3 regions of the Rosettibacter sp. KY25 genome follow, and region 2 is predicted to be linked to each of the others. Evidence: riboswitches for the same ligand, from Rfam matches in the RefSeq annotation. Region 2 holds a riboswitch; each other region holds the start of a gene.
The links. Region 2 has a riboswitch for thiamine pyrophosphate ahead of AC27L2_RS02335 (TonB-dependent receptor). Riboswitches for the same ligand answer to the same signal wherever they lie in the genome.
Positions count from the first base shown of each region.

Region 1: it holds a riboswitch for thiamine pyrophosphate, as region 2 does, so the genes downstream of both, thiC (phosphomethylpyrimidine synthase ThiC) here and AC27L2_RS02335 (TonB-dependent receptor) in region 2, are expected to answer to the same signal.
Region 3: it holds a riboswitch for thiamine pyrophosphate, as region 2 does, so the genes downstream of both, thiO (glycine oxidase ThiO) here and AC27L2_RS02335 (TonB-dependent receptor) in region 2, are expected to answer to the same signal.

Region 1 covers NZ_BAAJAO010000003.1:27,058-33,742, forward strand. The annotation lists gene AC27L2_RS02625 (ATP-binding protein) at 1-675, opposite strand, end outside; gene AC27L2_RS02630 (DNA-3-methyladenine glycosylase family protein) at 691-1,314, shown strand; gene AC27L2_RS02635 (RNA polymerase sigma factor) at 1,338-1,901, shown strand; gene AC27L2_RS02640 (zf-HC2 domain-containing protein) at 1,894-2,139, shown strand; TPP riboswitch at 2,186-2,301, shown strand; gene thiC (phosphomethylpyrimidine synthase ThiC) at 2,374-3,672, shown strand; gene AC27L2_RS02650 (AIR synthase family protein) at 3,674-4,741, shown strand; gene thiD (bifunctional hydroxymethylpyrimidine kinase/phosphomethylpyrimidine kinase) at 4,746-5,546, shown strand; gene thiE (thiamine phosphate synthase) at 5,534-6,178, shown strand; gene AC27L2_RS02665 (YgaP family membrane protein) at 6,217-6,411, opposite strand; gene AC27L2_RS02670 (lamin tail domain-containing protein) at 6,470-6,685, opposite strand, start outside.
Region 2 covers NZ_BAAJAO010000002.1:203,250-209,934, reverse strand. The annotation lists gene AC27L2_RS02355 (MBL fold metallo-hydrolase) at 1-538, shown strand, start outside; gene AC27L2_RS02350 (ABC transporter permease) at 596-1,342, shown strand; gene AC27L2_RS02345 (ATP-binding cassette domain-containing protein) at 1,343-2,092, shown strand; gene AC27L2_RS02340 (LysM peptidoglycan-binding domain-containing protein) at 2,223-4,790, shown strand; TPP riboswitch at 4,853-4,948, shown strand; gene AC27L2_RS02335 (TonB-dependent receptor) at 5,024-6,685, shown strand, end outside.
Region 3 covers NZ_BAAJAO010000021.1:21,408-28,092, forward strand. The annotation lists gene nirB (nitrite reductase large subunit NirB) at 1-1,554, shown strand, start outside; gene AC27L2_RS11550 (uroporphyrinogen-III synthase) at 1,574-2,377, shown strand; gene nirD (nitrite reductase small subunit NirD) at 2,447-2,800, shown strand; TPP riboswitch at 3,025-3,119, shown strand; gene thiO (glycine oxidase ThiO) at 3,186-4,304, shown strand; gene thiS (sulfur carrier protein ThiS) at 4,332-4,547, shown strand; gene thiG (thiazole synthase) at 4,591-5,370, shown strand; gene thiE (thiamine phosphate synthase) at 5,363-5,989, shown strand; gene AC27L2_RS11580 (NAD(P)/FAD-dependent oxidoreductase) at 6,248-6,685, shown strand, end outside.

The sequences.
Region 1 (6,685 bases), on a different contig from region 2:
TTCAGAAGGTTCTGATAAATCAACTTCAGGTTTTGGAATTCCATCTTCATTAAATAGAACTTTTTCTATATCAGTTAATTCTTCATCTTTTTGAAATTCTTGAGCAGAGCTTTCTTGTAAAGGTTCTATAACTTTATTTTCAGAAGATACATCTGCAATTGTCTTAAAGAAATTTTCTTCTGTCTTTTCGGTAATTTCATTTTTTGTTTCTGTAAAGTCTTCGAATGTTGGATGCTTTATTTCTTTTACATCTTTTTTTTCTTCAGAGGTATCTTCATATTCTGGAGCCGGTTCCAGCATATTTAATTTTATGTTCTCATTTTGATTAATTAAATCATCAATTTCATTTTTTGATAAAACAATTAAGTAAGTATCCCGCAATACAACTGCAGTTGAAGTTCTTGATGTTTGTTCCAAATATTCTTCATGTCCAAAGAATGAATTGTCAGAATAAATATATGACTTGCTTTTGCCAAGCAATCGTTTCTTAAGAACATTAACTTCTCCGCTTATTACTAAAAAAATTTCATTTACCGCATCCCCCTCACGATAAATTATTTGACCTTCGTTAAGTGTTAATAATTTTCCTTTAATCTTGCTGAAGTCTATTTTAGAAGTGTCAATATTTTTCAGTAATTTGTTTTTACTTAATGTTATTATTAATTGATTTTCCATTTTGATTATACTTTTATGCTAAATAATGAAATTACAAAAGCAATAGAATATCTTTCAAAGAATGATAATGTGCTGTCAAGATTAATAAAAAACTACGGCACATGCAAAATAGAACCACACAAAAAATACTTTTTTGCATTATTAAGAGCAATAACTGGTCAGCAGCTTTCTATGTATGCTGCAGCATCGATTGAGAAAAAATTGATGTCATATTTTAATAATAAACCCACACCTGAATTAATTTTGCAAACAAGCGACGAAAATTTGCGCACTATTGGTTTGTCAAATGCAAAAATAAAGTATATAAAAGATTTATCTGAAAAAGTTATAAATAAAAAAATTACACTGCGCGGAATCTCTAAAATGTCGGATGAAGAGATTATTAATGAATTGACAAAAGTAAAAGGAATCGGAATTTGGACTGTTCACATGTTTTTAATCTTTACATTAGGAAGATTGAATGTTCTTCCGTATACAGATCTTGGAATTAGAAAAGCTGTAATGTTAAATTACGGATTGAAAAATTTGCCTGATAGCAATAAAGTTATAAAAATTGCAAAAGAAAAGAACTGGCATCCATACTGTACTGTAGCAAGCATCTATTTGTGGAAGAGTTTGAATAATCAACCTGAATCTTAATTAAAATAACGGCATCATACTCAATGGACGAAAAAGAATTAATTGAAAAAGCACAAAAGGGGGATAGAAAAGCATTAACTGAGCTTGTAAAAATGTATGAGCAGACAGTTTATAATTTTTCCTTTAAAATCTGCCGAAACAAAGAAAGAGCTGAACATACAATGCAGGAAACTTTTTTGAGCATGGTAAAAAATTTACATCAGTTCAGTGGTGATTCAAAGTTATCGACATGGCTTTATCGTGTTGTGGCAAATCATTGTTTAATGCTTGCCCGTTCAGAAAATAAATATGGATTTACATCTATTGATGACGACGAAGCATTAATTGATGAAAAAAATTTTGCGGATTGGAAAGTTACTCCAGAACATGTAACAGAAAATAATGAATTAAAACAAATTCTTGATGAAGCTATACAAAAACTTGCACCGGAATATCGAATTGTATTCATGTTAAGAGACGTTGAAGGATTGTCTACAGAAGAAACAGCCAAAATAGTTGAACTTTCTATTCCAGCTGTAAAATCAAGATTGCACAGAGCAAGAGCTTTTTTGAGAAATGAATTAAATAAGAGATTAGCTTATGAATAAACCAACATGTAAAGATGTTATGATGCATATATGCGATAATCTTGGTGAAGAACTAAATTCACCAACATGCATAGAAATTAAAACTCATTTAGAAAGTTGTGATAATTGTCAGCATTTTTTCAAATCAGTTGAAGATACAATTCAATTTTACAGAAGATATAATGTGCAGCTGTCTGAAGATGCACACAACAGATTACTTGAATTTTTGGGATTAAAAGAGAACGCTTCTGATACCTGAATTTATTTTCTTGTTCATTTGATTATCAAATAAAAATTTTAGAACTTTGCAATACCGAGGAAGCTGGGGACAACCCGGCTGAGAGGAAGTCTAGAATGCGACTTCGGCCTTTTGAACCTGATCCGGGTAATACCGGCGTAGGGAAGGTAATCAAAAATTCCTTTCTCTCTAAGCCTATATTATCCCCTCATTGCTTCCATCGGTTTTAATCTTATTAAAATTAGGGAGGTTGAAATGACACAATTAGAATTTGCTCAAATGGGCAAAGTTACGGAAGCAATGAAATATGTAGCAGAAAAAGAAAATAAATCTCCACATGAAATACTTGAACTTGTCAGAAGTGGAAGAGCAGTGATCCCTGCAAATATAAATCACATAAATCTTTCGAACTTTACAGCCATTGGTGAATCTCTTACTGTTAAAATAAATACAAACATTGGTACATCTTACGACTACATAAATATCGCTGAAGAAATTGAAAAAGCTAAAATTGCCATTGAATATGGCTCAGACACTCTTATGGATTTATCAACTGGAGGAGATTTAAAGTTTATTCGAGAGGAAATACTGAAAGTTTGCACAATCCCACTTGGTACAGTACCAATTTATGAAGCTGAATTTACCGCTGCAAAAAAATCATCTATTTATGATATGACACCTGATGATATTTTTAATGTCATTGAAGAACATGGAAAACAAGGAGTAGATTATATAACAGTTCATTGTGGTATCACGATGGAAACATTGAAAAGATACCAGAACGAAAAAAGAATTACCGGTATAGTATCTCGAGGCGGCGGTTTAATTGCAGCCTGGATGCTTAAGAACAAGGAAGAAAATCCTTTATATAAGTATTATGACCGACTTCTTGAAATTGCTCGTGAATATGATATGACATTATCACTTGGCGATGGATTAAGACCAGGTAGTTTGAATGATTCAACTGACAGAGCACAAATTGCTGAATTAATGATAATTGGCGAATTAGTAGAAAGAGCAAGAAAAGCTGGAGTTCAAACAATGGTTGAAGGACCGGGTCACATTCCACTTAATGAAATACAAACTAATGTTCAGATTCAAAAGAAACTTACAAAAGGAGCTCCATTTTATATTCTTGGAATGCTGCCGACTGATATTGCAGCAGGATTTGACCACATAGCAGGTGCAATTGGTGGTGCACTTGCCGGTTGGTACGGTGCTGATATGCTGTGCTACATAACTCCTGCAGAACATGTAGGATTACCGACAGTTGAAGATGTAAAAAATGGAGTTATAGCTTTTAAAATTGCTGCTCATATTGCTGATATAGCTCGAGGGAATAAAGATGCACTTGAAAGAAATAAAAAAATGAGCGAAGCCCGTTACAAATTGGATTGGGATAAACAATTTGAATTAGCATTATATGGTAATGAAGCAAAAAAAATTTTTCATAGTCGAGCAAGCAAAACAGAAGCTTGTTCAATGTGTGGTCCTTTCTGTCCAATGAATTTAGTTGAAAATACAATCCGCAAAAATAAATTGGTCGAGGTCTAATATGAAGAAAGTCGAATTCCCTGCAATTGGCAAAATTAGTCCTGAATTTTTTAATCATTATATTTATCCGCAACTTGGTGCAAAAAGAAATGATGTTTTAATTCCTCCTTCTCATGGAATAGATATTGGGATTGTTCAAGTATCAAATGAAACTGTGATGGCAATTACTACAGACCCAATTTATATTGTTCCTCAATATGGCTGGGAAAAAGCAGCCTGGTTTGCATGGCACATTCTTGCAAGTGATGTTACAACAAGCGGATTTCCTCCTGCTTATGCAGTTTTTGATTTTAATTTACCAATGAATATTACCGAAGATGATTTTGAAAAAGTTTGGAAAGTAATTCATCAAGAATGTGAAAAATATGGAACTGCTGTTGTAACAGGCCATACAGCTCGTTACACAGGAACAGATTATCCAATGGTTGGCGGAGCTACATTTATTGCCGTTGGACCAAAGGATAAATATTTGACTCCCAAATTTGCTATGGAAGGAGATTTAATTGTAATAACAAAAGGAGCTGCAATAGAAGCAACAGGAATTTTTGCTAACACTTTTCCAAATTATATTAAAGAAAATTTGGATGCTGATATTTTATCAAAAGCAGAAAATTTATTTTATAAAATGAGTACTGTTGATGATGCTTTAACAGCAGTAAAAATTGGAGTAAAAGAAGAAGGGGTAACATCTTTACATGATGCAACCGAATGTGGAGTTATTGGAGGAGTGTTTGAAGTTGCACAAGCAAGCAATAAAGGAATTATTATTTATAAAGATAAAATTCCTGTGTTGCCAGAAGTTAAATCTGTATGCGAACTGTTCGATATGGACCCTTATATTTCAATTAGTGAAGGCACATTAGTAATTACTGTAAGACCACATAAAGTTGATTTACTTGTTAATGAATTAAATAATCAAGGAATTGACTGCGCAGTTATTGGTGAGATACTTCCTTTTGAAAAGGGAAGATGGATTGTAGAGAATAATCAAACTAAACAATTAGAACATCCACGAGTAGACCCATTTTGGCAAGCAATAGCCCAAGCTTTTGAAATGAAAATTAATTAGAAAGATGAGAACAATTCCAAAAGTATTAACAATAGCTGGAAGTGATAGCAGTGCTGGTGCTGGCATTCAGGCAGATTTAAAAACTTTTATGGCATTAAATGTTTACGGCACAAGTGCTGTCACTTCCATTACTGTTCAAAACACAAAGGGAATAGAAACTGTATATGATTTGCCTGGATACTTGGTTTATGAACAAATTAAATCTATAATCACAGATATTGAAATTGATGCTGTAAAAACAGGTATGCTTTCTAATTCAGATATAATAGAAAATGTAGTATCTGCAATTAATGAATTCAATATTAGAAAGTTAATCATTGACCCTGTGTTAAAAGCTAAAGATGAAACCAATTTATTGAAAGAAAATTCACTGAATATTTTCATACAAAAATTATTACCAAAAGCATTGATAATTACACCAAATATTTTTGAAGCTGAAATGCTAACTGGTATTAAAATTATTTCAAAAGAAGATATGATAAAAGCAGCAGAAAAAATTTATCAGTTTGGACCAAAATGCGTAGTAATAAAAGGCGGGCATTTGCCTTTTGAAAATTTTGTAGTCGATTTAATCTTTACAAAAGATAAAATTGAATATTTAGAAAATCCTTTTATTCAAACAAAAAATACTCATGGCATTGGCTGCACTTTTTCTGCTGCCATCACAGCAAATATCGCAAAAGGGTTTGATATTTTTTCTTCTATTAAAGAAGCAAGAGCTTTCATTCAAAATGCATTACAAAATGAAATTCAAATAGGAAAAGGTTTTGGTCCATTAAATCACGGGTGGCAATGGCAGCAATAAAAGGTATTTATGCAATAACAGATGAAAATTTAATTCCTGATAATAAACTCGAAGAATGTGTCGAAAAGGCAATTCAAGGCGGAGTGAAATTAATTCAACTTAGAGATAAATCATTTGGCTTCGAGAAAAGAATTGAAAGAGCTAAAAGACTAAAAGTAATAACAGAAAAGTATAATATCCCTTTAATTATCAATGATGATGTCCATGTTGCTCTTGAAAGTAATGCAGATGGTGTGCATCTCGGGAAAGATGATTTGGGAGCAAATGCAATTGAATATTTCAAAAAAATTAAATCTCTTATGAAAAATAAAATAATTGGAATTTCTTGTTACAACGATATTGAAAAAGCAAGATTATTTGAGAAATTAGGAGCCACTTATGTTGCTTTTGGGGCAGTTTTTACTTCTCCAACAAAACCAAATGAACCAGTAATAAACTCACTCAATTTTTTTAAGACAGCAAGAAAAAAAATTAAAATCCCAATTGTAGCTATAGGAGGGATTAATCAAAATAATTATCACTTACTGCTTGAATATAAAATAGATGCACTTGCTGTTGTATCAGCAATATTTAATGGTAATCCTTATGAAAATGCAAAAAAGTTTACATTGATAAATCAAGATTTCTCTTGATTGCTATTAGCAAATATTACCTATAGAGCTTAATAAGATTACTCAGATTTTTCTGTTTTACAAGTTGATATGCCAAAAGGTAAGTACAAAGGGCACCAACCAATCAATGCAGTAACAATTGGTATTAAACCAATTAATCCCCATAAACTTTGAGTAATGATTCCAATAATAATTATTGCAAGACCTAAAATTATTCTAATTATTTTGTCTGTACTTCCAACATTTTTTTTCATATTTCCTCCTCGTAAAATTTTTTGTTCATCAATTTGATGTTACAAATTAGATTAGGATTCACTTAATCAATAAACATTTGTTTATAAATTTTTGATTATCAGTCATAAGCACAACATAATAAATTCCTGCCGATAAATTACTTCCATCGAATTCAATTTCATAATTTCCTGGATAATAAAAATCATTTGTGAGAGTTTTTATTTCTTTACCAAGTACGTCAAAGATTTTAATTACAATTTTTGTGCTTGCATGATTAACATTATCAGGAATAGA
Region 2 (6,685 bases):
AAATGAAAATGAAGAAAAATTACTTTCAGATTTTTTTGAGAAAAATAATCTGGTTCTGAAATATTTAATTAATACTCATTGTCACATCGACCACATTCTTGGCAATTCATTTATAAAAGAAAAATTCAATCCAGTATTATTGATGCCGGAAAAAGATATTTTCCTTCTTGATATAATGAAAGAACAAGCAAATTATTTTGGCATTAAATTCAAACCTTCACCTATGCCTGATGATCTGCTTTCAGAAGATAAAATTTTGAAATTAGGCGATAGTGAAATGAAATTTCTTTTTACACCTGGTCATTCACCTGGTGAATATTGTATTTATTTCGAAAGTGATAAGATTTGTTTTACAGGAGATGTCCTTTTCAAAGGGAGTATTGGTAGAACAGATTTATGGGGCGGAGATTATGAAATTTTGATTAACTCAATCAAAACTAAACTTTTAACTCTCCCTGATGATGTAATAATATTTCCAGGCCATGAAGATAAATCTTCAATTGGCTATGAAAAGCAATTTAATTCATTTATAATTTGATTTAAGATTTTTTTATAAATAATTTTCACTGGAATTCAATATTCATTACTTAATGGAATGAGAAAAAATAATTTTAAAACTCAACTCTACTTTTTGTTAACATTGTTATTTGTTTACATTTTGCTTTTCGAATTTATTCTTCCTGTCAACAAAGTATTACCAAAACCTTCACTCTTGATTGAATCTTTTTCTTCAATTTGGCTGGATTATAATTTATTAACATCAATGGCATTAACTACTACTGCTGTTTACTTGTCTTTAATTCTGGCTTTCGTTGTTATCTTTTTCTTATCCAAGCAATTTATTTATTACATAATTTCATTCAATGATATTTACGATACAATTGAGTTTTACAAATATATCCCTTCGCTGTTTGTGGTGATTATTTTTGTTTATTGGTTTAATGATTCAATTTTAGCAGAATTTATATTTGGATTTGTCTTTGCTTCTGCGCTATTAAAAATTTCACTATTTGATGAACTAAAAAATATTAAACAAGAATATTATATAGCTGCAAGAAATATGGGCTTAAATGAAAAAGAAATTTTTAACAAAGTAATTTTTAAGTTATTAGAACCTGCACTATTCAAAAGATTAATTCAAATTCATTATTCGTTATGGATGATTATTTTAATTTATGAATACATTGATGGAAATGGATTTGGAGGAGCTTACAAAAAAATTTTATTGTATGGTGACTTCGCTGGAATTTTTGTTTTAACAATAATCATCTCTTTACTAATCTGGATTGGCAGTTTATTATTAAAATTTATTCAAGCAAAATATTTTTTCTGGGAATCATAAATGATTGAAATAAAAAATTTATCCAAAGAATTTGTTGATGATTACGGAGTTAAAAATATTTTATTCAGAAATATTTCATTTAAAATTGGTGATAATGAATTTACATCAGTAATTGCACCGGTCGGAGCAGGAAAATCTTCTTTGTTAAAAATTATTTGTGGTATAGAAAAAAATTACAGCGGAAGTTTTACCAATGATTTTAAGAATTCCATTTTTTTAATTCCATCTAAACCAGCATCTTTTCCATGGCTTACAACAAAAGAGAATATTTTATTTGGACTAAAAAATGTAGACGAGAATAATTTCAAAAAGATAATTGAATTTGTAGGGCTGGATGGTTATGAGTCTCATATTCCAAACAATAAAAGTTATGGATTCAGATTTAGAATTTTACTTGCACAAGCTCTTATTCGTAGTTCGTCATTAATTTTACTCGATGAACCATTCACACTGATGGATTCACATACAAGAAATGAACTATTTGTTTTGATTAAACAACTTCGAGAAGAATTTGAAATATCATTTTTGATGGCAACAACGAATATAAATGATGCATTATTCCTTTCTGATAAAATTTATTTAATGAAAAAAAATCCGGGTGAAATAATTAAAGCAATTGAAAATGATTTTTCTCGCAATAAAGATTTTTCAGTTTTTAACTCAAATGAATTTATCAGAAAAAGAGAAGAAATTATCAATACTTTCAAATCACTTGATTACACAAATATGCTAGCTGATTTGATTGTTTAGTTGTAGTACTGCGATAATTTTTGTTTTAAGTCATTAATGTTGAAAGAAATAAAGAAACTTTTTAAGTAATCACTTGACAAAACTTTTATAAGACATTAAATTGCAAACCAAATTCAAATACGGAGTGTGTGTGAAAAAACTAATATTCCTTCCTGTAATCATATTTTTAATTAATGCATGTGGTTCACTCAACTCGACAACAAAGACAAGCCGAACAATTTCAGATACTCTCAAAGCAAGCGGGATTCAATCAATAGTAAATGAAATGCTTGAAAATGCACGCAGAGATTATGTCAAAGCTCTTTATAAACAGAGATTGGGATTTAAAACTGAAGCAATAAATTATTATGAATCTGCACTATCTACAATAAATAAACTCAGTTACTATCCAAACATTGAAGAGAATACAACTTTTATTCAACTAGAAAATGCAATAGTTGAAGATTATCAAAATTATGTAGAAAGTTTGGAAGAATTACCAGAGAATGCATCAATTAATGCACTCGAAGAATGGATGAACAAAAGAATTCCTGAAATTCCTATGCTTGAAGATTCTGTTGCTGTGATTGATGATAATTACACTACGGTAATAGTTGGAGATTTCCCATTAGAAATAAATAAGTATGTTGAAAAGTATATTGAATATTTTACAGGAAGAGGGAGACATTATATAGAAACATGGCTTTCGCGTTCAGGGAAATATTTCCCGATGATGGCAAAAATTTTTGCAGAAGAGAAAGTTCCACAACAGTTAATATTTCTTAGCATGCCCGAAAGCGGATTAAATCCGGTTGCTCGCTCATGGGCACGTGCTGTTGGAATGTGGCAGTTTATGAAAGGAACTGCAAGACTTTATGACCTTGAAATTAATTTTTACATTGATGAACGAAAAGACCCCGAAAAAGCTACTCGAGCTGCAGCACGACATCTTCGCGATTTATATTATTCACTTGGAGATTGGTATTTGGCATTAGCAGCTTATAATTCCGGAGAAGGTAGAGTTCGTAAAGCAATGAGAAGAGCTGGCTCGAGTGAATTCTGGAAAATACTTCCATATTTGCCGCGCGAAACAAGAAATTATGTCCCTCAGTATATTGCTGTTACATTGATTGCAAGTCAACCAGAAAAATATGGTTTTACAGATATTCAATACGAAAAACCTCATGATTATGCAATTTATAAAATTAATGAGTCAATCGATTTAAATGTTTTGGCTAAATGTGCTGGTATTAGTGTTGATTTGCTTCGAGATATGAATCCTGAATTAACTCAAGATGTAACTCCTCCTGATTATGATGGTGGCTATCCATTAAAAATTCCATCAAAAGTTTATGATGTATTTGCACAAAATCTCAAAAATTTGCCAGACGATGCAAAACTTCAATATATTGTTCATACAGTACAGCCAGGAGAAACTTTATCTAAAATAGCTAATCTCTATGATGTGAGTATTTCTCAACTTGCTGAATTAAATGGAATCTCTTCACGAAAAAAGTTAAACCCGGGAATTGAATTGAAAATTCCTAAATCTACTATAAGCGTTGACGACCTTGCAATTAATACTGATATGCTTCCTGCAATTGAAGAAGAAATAAATTCACTTGATAATAATCCTTCATATAAACTTCAAATTACCACAACAACCAATGATGATAAATATGCACAGTTATATTCTTCAATGTATGATGATTCTGTTGAATTTGTAGTACCTGAAGGAAAAACACCTGTAAAATATGTTGTTAAGAGCAAAGATAATCTTGTTGATATTGCTGATTTATTTGATGTGAGAGTATCAGATATTCGAAACTGGAATAATCTACCTTACACAACCAGAGTTAAAGTAGGGCAGGAATTAACAATTTATGTTCCAAATGATAAAGTTGATTATTATTCGAAAATTAATGAAATGAGTGAAAAAGAAAAGAACGAAATTTTATTTGTAAATTCAGATGAGACATGGATTGAACATAGAATCAGAAGCGGTGAATCATTATCAAGCATTGCAGCTAAATATGGTGTTACTGTAGCTCAATTAAAAGAATGGAATAATTTAAAAAGCAACAGTATTCATAAAGGGAAAAAATTGATTGTTTACTCAGGCAATCCCAAAAATTTAGCCTCAAATTCTTCTTCGAATAGAGCTGTAACAAGATATACTGTTCGTAAAGGAGATTCATTAAGTGAAATTGCAACTAAATTTGGAGTTACAATTGCTCAGCTGAAAAAATGGAATAACTTAAAATCGAATTCAATTCGTCTTGGACAGGTTTTAACAATTCATGGTAAAGATGATATTCGTTCTTATGGTGATAACACTTCAAAAAGAAATTCAAATGTTATAAAATATGTTGTGAAAAAAGGGGATTCAATTGGAAAGATTGCACAGAATTATAATGTTTCGATTAATGATATTAAAAAATGGAACAACTTAAAAAATAATAAAGTAGTAGCAGGAAAAACTTTAATACTCTACACAGATAATGTAGCGGATGCTAAATCAGAAATTAAATCAAAGAATAAAGAACTTGTAGCAAAAAATAATTCTAACGAAAAAGTAAAAATTCATAAGGTAAGAGAAGGTGAATCACTCTGGACAATTGCCAAACTTTATAAAGTTCTTGTAGCTGATATAATGTCGTGGAATAATCTTAAAAGTGATAAAGTAAAAATTGGTCAGATACTGAAGATTAGAAAATAATTGAATAATTAATTACATTTGTTCAGCAAATTTTAATTAACTAATTAGTTCTTAAAAAATAAAAAAGTCGTTAGGGGTGCTCCATTAAAAGGGGCTGAGATTATACCCTTGAACCTGATCTGGGTAATGCCAGCGTAGGGAAACGGTAACAAGAATAATTAAGTTACGCCGTTTTCCTTAAAAACGGCTTTTTTATTTCTTAAAATCTTGCAACAGCAAGAAGGAGGAATAAAATGAAAAACTTAATTATTCTTTTTTTGTTTTTATTAAATAATATTTATGCCCAAACAATATTAACTGGAAGAGTTTTAAGCTCTTCAAGTAAACAACCATTGTATTTAGCTAATGTTGTAATTAAAAATACAACTATTGGAACAAGCACAGATGAAAATGGGAAATTTACACTTAAAGGAGAATTCAAGAATACTGATAAATTGTTAATTTCATATCTTGGCTATGAACCAAAAGAAATTTTAATTGATGATTTACTTAAATCACCAGATAAAAACATTTTTCTTGAAAGTAAATTAATTATTAGTCAAACTGTTCTTGTAAAAGGTTCAATTGCTAAATCAGGAATTACACCAATTAGTTATACTAAACTTGAGCGAAGCGAAATTGCAGATGCATATACATATCAGGACATCCCGGAAATATTAAGTTATACTCCATCCGCAACTTTTTATTCTGAAAATGGAAATGGGCTTGGATATAATTATTTGAGCATTAGAGGATTTGACCAGCGCAGAATTTCAGTTTCCATTAATGGTATTCCTCAAAACGATCCCGAAGACCATAATGTTTATTGGATTGATTTTCCAGATTTACTTGAAAGTACAGAATTAATTCAGGTGCAAAGAGGAGCTGGCTCTGGAATTGCAGGTTATGCTGCAATTGGTGGTGCAATTAATATTATTACATCAACTTTTTCTGACCAGCCTCGTATAGAATTCTCTTCTTCAATTGGAAGTTTTAATACACGAAAATATTCTGCTGCTGTTTCGAGCGGATTGATTAATAATAAATATTCTGTTTATGCAAAACTTTCACAAACATTGAGCAGCGGATATCGCAATTCAAGCTGGGTTGATTTGAAATCTTATCATCTCTCCGCAGTTCGTTATGATGATAATTTAATTACTCAAATAAATATTTTTGGAGGTCCTCTTGCTGATGGTCTTGCATATACTGGATTACCAAAATTTGCAATAAAAAATAAAAATCTTCGTAAAGCTAATTATTCTTACTGGGAAGCTGATGATAAAAATTATACTTATACACTTGAAAGACGTCCAGATGAAATTGAAAACTTTTCACAACCCCACTTTGAATTATTAAATGAATTCAAAATGAATGATAAGATAACTTTTAATTCGGCATTATTTTTAGTTCTTGGCAATGGATTTTTTGATTATGATGGTTCATGGGGCGATACTACATATTTCAGATTAACTAAAGAAAATGGTTTTCATCCAATTCAAAATCCTGGAAATGTTTTAATTCGTGCAATGGTAGAAAATAAACAGTGGGGATGGATTCCTCGTGCGAGCATTAAGCATAATGATGGTGAGTTAATTATTGGCGGTGAATTCCGTTTCCATAATTCTGTTCATTGGGGAAGTATAAATTATGGAGAAAATTTACCTCAAGGTCTAACCAAAGACTTCCGCTATTATTATTATGAAGGTGGAAAAGATATTTTGAACTTCTTTGTAAATGAAAATTATCAGCTATCATCAAAAATAAATTTACTTGCAGAAGCACAGCTCTCATATCACAATTACAAAATCAAAAATGAAAGATATGTGAATAATAATTTTAGTATTGACGACCTCTATTTCAACCCAAGATTTGGAATAAATTATCGTTACTTGCCAGATTGGAATTTCTATTTT
Region 3 (6,685 bases), on a different contig from region 2:
GTAGAAGTTGCAAGTTTTGGAGATTCATTGGGTAATAAAAGTGAACATCATTCAATTGTTTATAAAAATTATAATAAAGGACTTTATAAAAGATTAAATATTTCGCCTGATGGTAAATATTTATTAGGAGGTATATTAATAGGCGATACAAAAGATTACAATAAACTTTTGCAAATTTATAAGAATAAATTAATCCTACCAGTAAATCCAGAAGAATTGATATTTGATAATGTTGCTGTCAATAATGATAAAGGCTTTGGTGTATCTTCTTTACCTGATGATGCAATAATATGTTCTTGTGAAAATGTGTCAAAAGGGAAAATTTGTAATGTAATTAAAGAAAATAATTTGAGCGATATCGGTTCAATAAAAAAAATAACGAAAGCTGGAACAGGTTGTGGTGGCTGCACTTCAATGCTAACTGATTTATTAAATGATACATTGAAAAAAATGGGAGTATACAGAAAGAAAATTTTATGCGAACATTTTGATTATTCTCGTCAACAATTATTTGACCTTATTCGTTTTCATAAAATAAAATCTTTTGATGAATTAATTGCTCGCTATGGCAAAGGTCATGGCTGTGAAATTTGTAAACCTGCTGTAGCTTCTATGTTATCAAGCATCTGGAACGAAAATGTACTCGATAAAAAACACAGAACTTTGCAAGACACTAACGACAGATTTTTAGCTAATATTCAAAGAGGTGGAACTTACTCAGTTGTTCCAAGAATACCTGGAGGAGAAATTACACCAGATAAATTGATTACTCTTGGTCGTGTTGCAAAGAAATATGGATTGTATTGTAAAATAACCGGTGGACAAAGAATTGATATGTTTGGCGCGCAATTAAATGATTTACCAAAAATTTGGAAAGAATTAATTGATGCAGGTTTTGAAAGTGGTCATGCATATGCAAAGGCTGTAAGAACTGTCAAAAGTTGTGTTGGTTCTACATGGTGTCGTTTTGGAGTTCAAGATTCAGTTAGCTTTGCAATAAGAATCGAAAATAGATATAAGGGAATTAGAGCACCACATAAGATTAAAGGTGGTGTTTCAGGTTGTATTCGTGAATGTGCTGAAGCTCAAGCAAAAGATTTTGGGATAATTGCAACAGAAAAAGGCTGGAATCTGTTTGTATGTGGTAATGGAGGTGCTAAACCTCAGCATGCTGTTTTGTTAGCAGCAGATTTAGATGAAGAAACCTGTATAAAATATTTAGACCGGTTTCTTATGTTTTATATCCGTACAGCTGATCCTTTAACTCGAACTGCAACATGGCTTAATAATCTGGAAGGAGGTATTGAATATCTTAGAGATGTTATCATTAATGATTGCTTGGGTATCTGTGATGAACTGGAAAAAGAAATGGAAAAATTAATTGCTTCATATAAATGTGAATGGAAAGAAGCGATCGAAAATGAAACTATAAAAAAACAATTTAGATATTTTATTAATTCGGACGAAAAGGATTCAACATTAGCTTTCAAAGAAGTAAGAGGACAAAAGATTCCTGAAGGCTGGGGAAATATTTACAGTCTCGATAAAGTGTAATTTTTATTGAGGAATTATTATGGAAAACAAAGTAATTGCAATTTTAGAAAATAGAACGAGTGAACAGTTAGCAAATCTAATCAGAAAAAATGAGGGAATTCCTTTCTTAGCCCCGGCAATTTCTGAAGTACCTGATATTAATACTAATGAACTTATTAATTTAATAACTAATTGGGATTTTATGCCGCCTCATATTTTTATATTTCAAACCGGTGTAGGAGTAAAGTTTTTATTTGAGGCTGTAAAAAACATAGGACTGAATGATAAATTTTTCTATCATCTAAACAAAGCAAAAATCATTGTACGTAGTAATAAACCTGCTGCTGCGTTGAGAACATACAATGTTAATCCTACGGACTATGCCAAAGAACCATTTACTACATCTGAAGTAATTATTGAACTAATGAAATACGATTTAAAAAATAAAAATATAGTAATACAAAACTATGGGGAAAAAAATGAATTATTACTAAAAACAATTGTCGAAAAAGGTGGAAATGTTACAGAAATTACATCTTACAAATGGGGTTTCCCAAGTGATATACAACCATTGATTGGATTAATGGATGCACTTGAAAAAAATGAGATAGATGTTGTAGCATTCACAAGTGCTGCACAAGTAAGTAATTTATTTACTGTTGCTAATAAACTAAACAGAACACAAAAATTAAGAGAAAATTTAAATAGAACATTAATTGTATCGATAGGACCTGTATGTTCATCAGCACTTAAAAATTTTGGAGTTAATATTACCAAAGAATCTAACCCGCCCAAATTAATGTATCTTATAAAAGCAATTAATGAAGTAATTCAAAAGAAGTGATTTACCACACTACCTAAATTTTATAATAAGAATAAATACACATTAATTAACAAAGAAAGGGGGATATATATGATAGATATAATTGAAAAAAAAATATGGATATATGCCTGCTCGGTAAATGATGTGCCAGAAAATGGTGGTGTATGTGTAAAATATGAGGATAAACAAATTGCATTATTTAATTTTACTTCTCGTGGTGAATGGTATGCAGTACAAAATTTATGTCCTCATAAAAATCAGTTGGCTTTATCAAGAGGGATAATAGGTGATAAAAATGGAGAACCTAAAATAGCTTGTCCGTTTCATAAAAAAAATTTTTCTCTTATCTCGGGATATAATCTTGATGGAGAAGGTTATGAAATTGACACATACCCAGTTAAAATAGAAAATGGTAGAGTATATATCGGGATTGATGATGAATGATTTATAACAATTATTTGAGTTAGTTAATTAAAAAATTATTAATGAAAAATATCTAAGAAATTCATTGCTATAAAGTGAAAAATTCTTTTACTGGATTTTATTTTCTGTTATATCAAAAATAAGTATTATAATCATTGGGAATATAATAGATGCGATTCAGCTTTAATAAAATATTTGACAAAAGATATAAGATGCAATAAATTTAATTATCAAATAATAAAGAGTAATTCCGTTAGGGGTGCCCAAAATTCTGGGCTGAGATTAAACCCTTGAACCTGAACTGGGTAATACCAGCGGAGGGAAACGGAAAGAAATTTTATAGCCGTTTTCCTCTTCAATTAAAAGGAAACGGCTTTTTTATTAAATAAATATCACAACTAGGAAAATGGAAAAAAAAATTTACATAGTCGGGGGAGGAATAATAGGATTAGCAGTTGGCTGGCAATTAATACGTAATGGAAAAAATGTTGAAATATACGAATCTCATTCAGCTGGTAAAGCAGCCAGTTGGGTTGCTGCAGGTATGCTGGCTCCTTATGCGGAATCGTATTTTGAAGGATTAGAACTTTTTGAACTTTGTAAAGAAAGTCTTCGCCTTTATTCAAAATTTCTTGACGAATTAAAAGAAGATTCTGGTATTTCTTTGAACCTTGATAAATGCGGAACTTTAATTATTGCTTTTAATAGAGATGATGTTGAACGAATCCAGCGTCTTTATAATTTTTATGTTCAAAATCAATTTCCGGTTTATTGGTTAGATGGTGATGAAGCACGTGAGATAGAACCCCTGTTATCTCCAAAAACTATTGCTGCCCTCTGGATTCCTGATGAAGCTCAAATAGATAATCGCGCTTTAATTGAAGCATTAAAAATAGCATTTGTAAAACGAGGGGGGCATATTTACGAAAATAAACTTGTTGATGAAATAAAATTAAACAATAATAAAGTTGTAGGAATTAAAGTTAATAATTCTTTTTTAGATACATCCAATAGTGTAGTTATATTGGCTGCTGGTTCCTGGTCAAAAAAAATAAAGGGATTATCGGAAGAAATACTTCCACCTGTTAGACCAGTAAAAGGACAAATTATTTCATTAAGTATGAATGACTCTTGCAAATTAACTCATATAATACGAGCTCCGGATGTCTATCTTACACCAAAATCAGATGGAAGGCTTTTAGTAGGTGCATCGAGTGAAGAAATGGGTTTTGATCTTACTCCAACTGCTGGAGAAATAATGTGGCTTTTGAGACGTGCATGGGAAGCAGCTCCATTTGTATATGAACTTGCTATAAGTGAATTAAGTGTGGGGTTGAGGCCTGGAAGCCGTGATAATGCTCCTATAATAGGTAAATCAAAGATTGAAAATTTGTATTTTGCTACAGGCCATTATCGTCATGGAATTCTTTTAACACCTATAACTGCTTATGGTATGAAAGAATTAATTATGACTAATACAATTATTGATTATATAAAACCATTTCAACCTTCAAGATTTTTTTAAAATAATATTTGTAAAAAGGTATCTGCTATGAAATTAATTATTAATGGAGAAGAGAAAATAATAAATATAACTAATGAAAATCTTTCACTTGAAGAACTCCTAACTTATTTGAACATAAAAAATAATCTTAATGGTATAGCAATAGCAGTAAATGAAAATGTTGTCAAAAAAGATGATTGGAATAAACCCATAGTAAAATCAGGTGATGTAATTGAAATAATCCATGCAGTTCAGGGTGGTTAAATATTTGTTAAATATTTTTTTAATTAAAAACTAAGAGAAGGTTATGAGTGAATTAATAATTGCCAATAAAAAATTTAATTCGAGGTTAATTCTTGGTACTGCAAAGTATCCTAGCCCTCAAATTATGTTAGAAGCATTAAAAGCAAGTGAAACAGAAATTGTAACAGTTGCTATTAGGCGTATAAATCTGAATAATCCTTCGAATGAAAATTTGGTTCAACTATTGGTCGATAATAATTTTTTTATAATTCCTAATACTGCTGGTTGTTATACTGCAAAGGAAGCTATTTTGACAGCACAACTTGCTAGAGAAGCACTAAAAACTAACTGGATTAAATTAGAAGTTATAGGTGATGATGAAACACTTTTCCCTGATATACCAGAATTACTTAAAGCTGCAGAACAATTAATAAAAGATGATTTTATAGTTCTTCCGTATTGTAATGATGACCCTGTAACGTGCCGTAAATTAGCAGATTTAGGTTGTGCAGCTATAATGCCTTTAGGAGCTCCTATTGGTTCAGGAATGGGTATTCGTAATCCGTATAATATTCAGATTATTCGTGAATTGATTAATTTACCTTTAATAATAGATGCAGGTGTTGGAACAGCATCAGACGTTGCAATTGCATTTGAACTTGGAGCTGACGGTGTTCTATTAAATACCGCAATAGCTTGTGCACAACATCCAATCAAAATGGCTAAAGCTATGTGCAATGCTGCCAAAGCTGGACGTTTAGCTTTTGAAGCTGGCCGTATTCCTAAGAAACTTTATGCTACAGCTTCAAGTCCTGTTAATGGCATCATAGGTAGAAATGTTTAAGATTGACTTTAAATTATATCTTATAACCAATCGAAAATTATGTTCAAATTTATCACTACAAAATGTAATTGAACAAGCAGTTGAATCTGGTGTCAAAGCTGTTCAACTTCGGGAAAATGATCTATCAGATGATGAACTCTTAAACTTGGCTAATCAAATTTATTCTGTTACTTCTACCACAAATGCAAAACTTTTTATTAATAATAATATTGATATTGTAATTAAAACAAATGCGCAAGGTATTCATTGCAAGGAGAATGGATTATCTATTAAAATAGTTAAAAAACGTTTGCCAAAATGCATTATTGGTGTAAGTGTACACTCGTTAAGAAGTGCTTATCAGGCTGAATTAGATGGTGCAGATTTTATTGTCTTTGGACCAATTTATTCAACTCCATCAAAAATAACTTATGGTCCACCTCAAGGTATAGATAAACTTCAAGAAATTACTTCATCTATAAAATTACCTGTTTTTGCAATAGGAGGTATATCCCCCGGAAAAGCAAAAGAATGTCTTGATGCAGGAGCGTTTGGTGTAGCTGTCGTTTCTTCAATAATGTCATCTAATAATATTCCTAAAGTTATTGAGGAATATAAGGAAGTTCTCGGGGAATTATAATGAGTATTTATATTATAAAATTAATTAAGGTGATATTTTTGATTATACGGATTTTTTAATAATGAGTAAAATAAAAAGTAATATTTAATTATTATATTCAAATAGTATATATCATCATTATAACAAGTTTTTTAATCTCTATGTTTTTTTCAATTACTTCATTGGATATTAATAAAAATTATTTTGTAGAATTAGTACTGAAATATTTGGATGAATATAAAAGTGAAGTTTGATTGAATGTTTATATATAAAAAAATCATGAAAAAAGTTATTATCATAGGTGCTGGTTTTGGCGGCTTAACTGCTGCAAGATCATTAAAAAATTCTGATTGTGAAATTTTATTAATCGATAAAACCAATCATCACTTATTTCAACCTTTATTATATCAAGTAGCTACTGCTGCATTATCGCCTGCAGATATTGCTGCTCCTATTAGGTCTATTGTAAGTAAGCAAAAAAATGTTACCGTGATTTTATCGGAAGTAAAAAAAGTTGATCTTGAAAATAGAAAAGTACTTGTAAGTGTTGGAGAAGAGCAAGAGATAATGAGAGAGTATTTTTATGATTATTTAATTTTAGCTGTGGGCTCAAAACATTCATATTATGGGAAAGATGAATGGGCTAAATTTGCTCCAGGTTTGAAAACAATTTCCGACGCACTTTATATTCGTGAAAAAATGCTTTTGTCTTTTGAA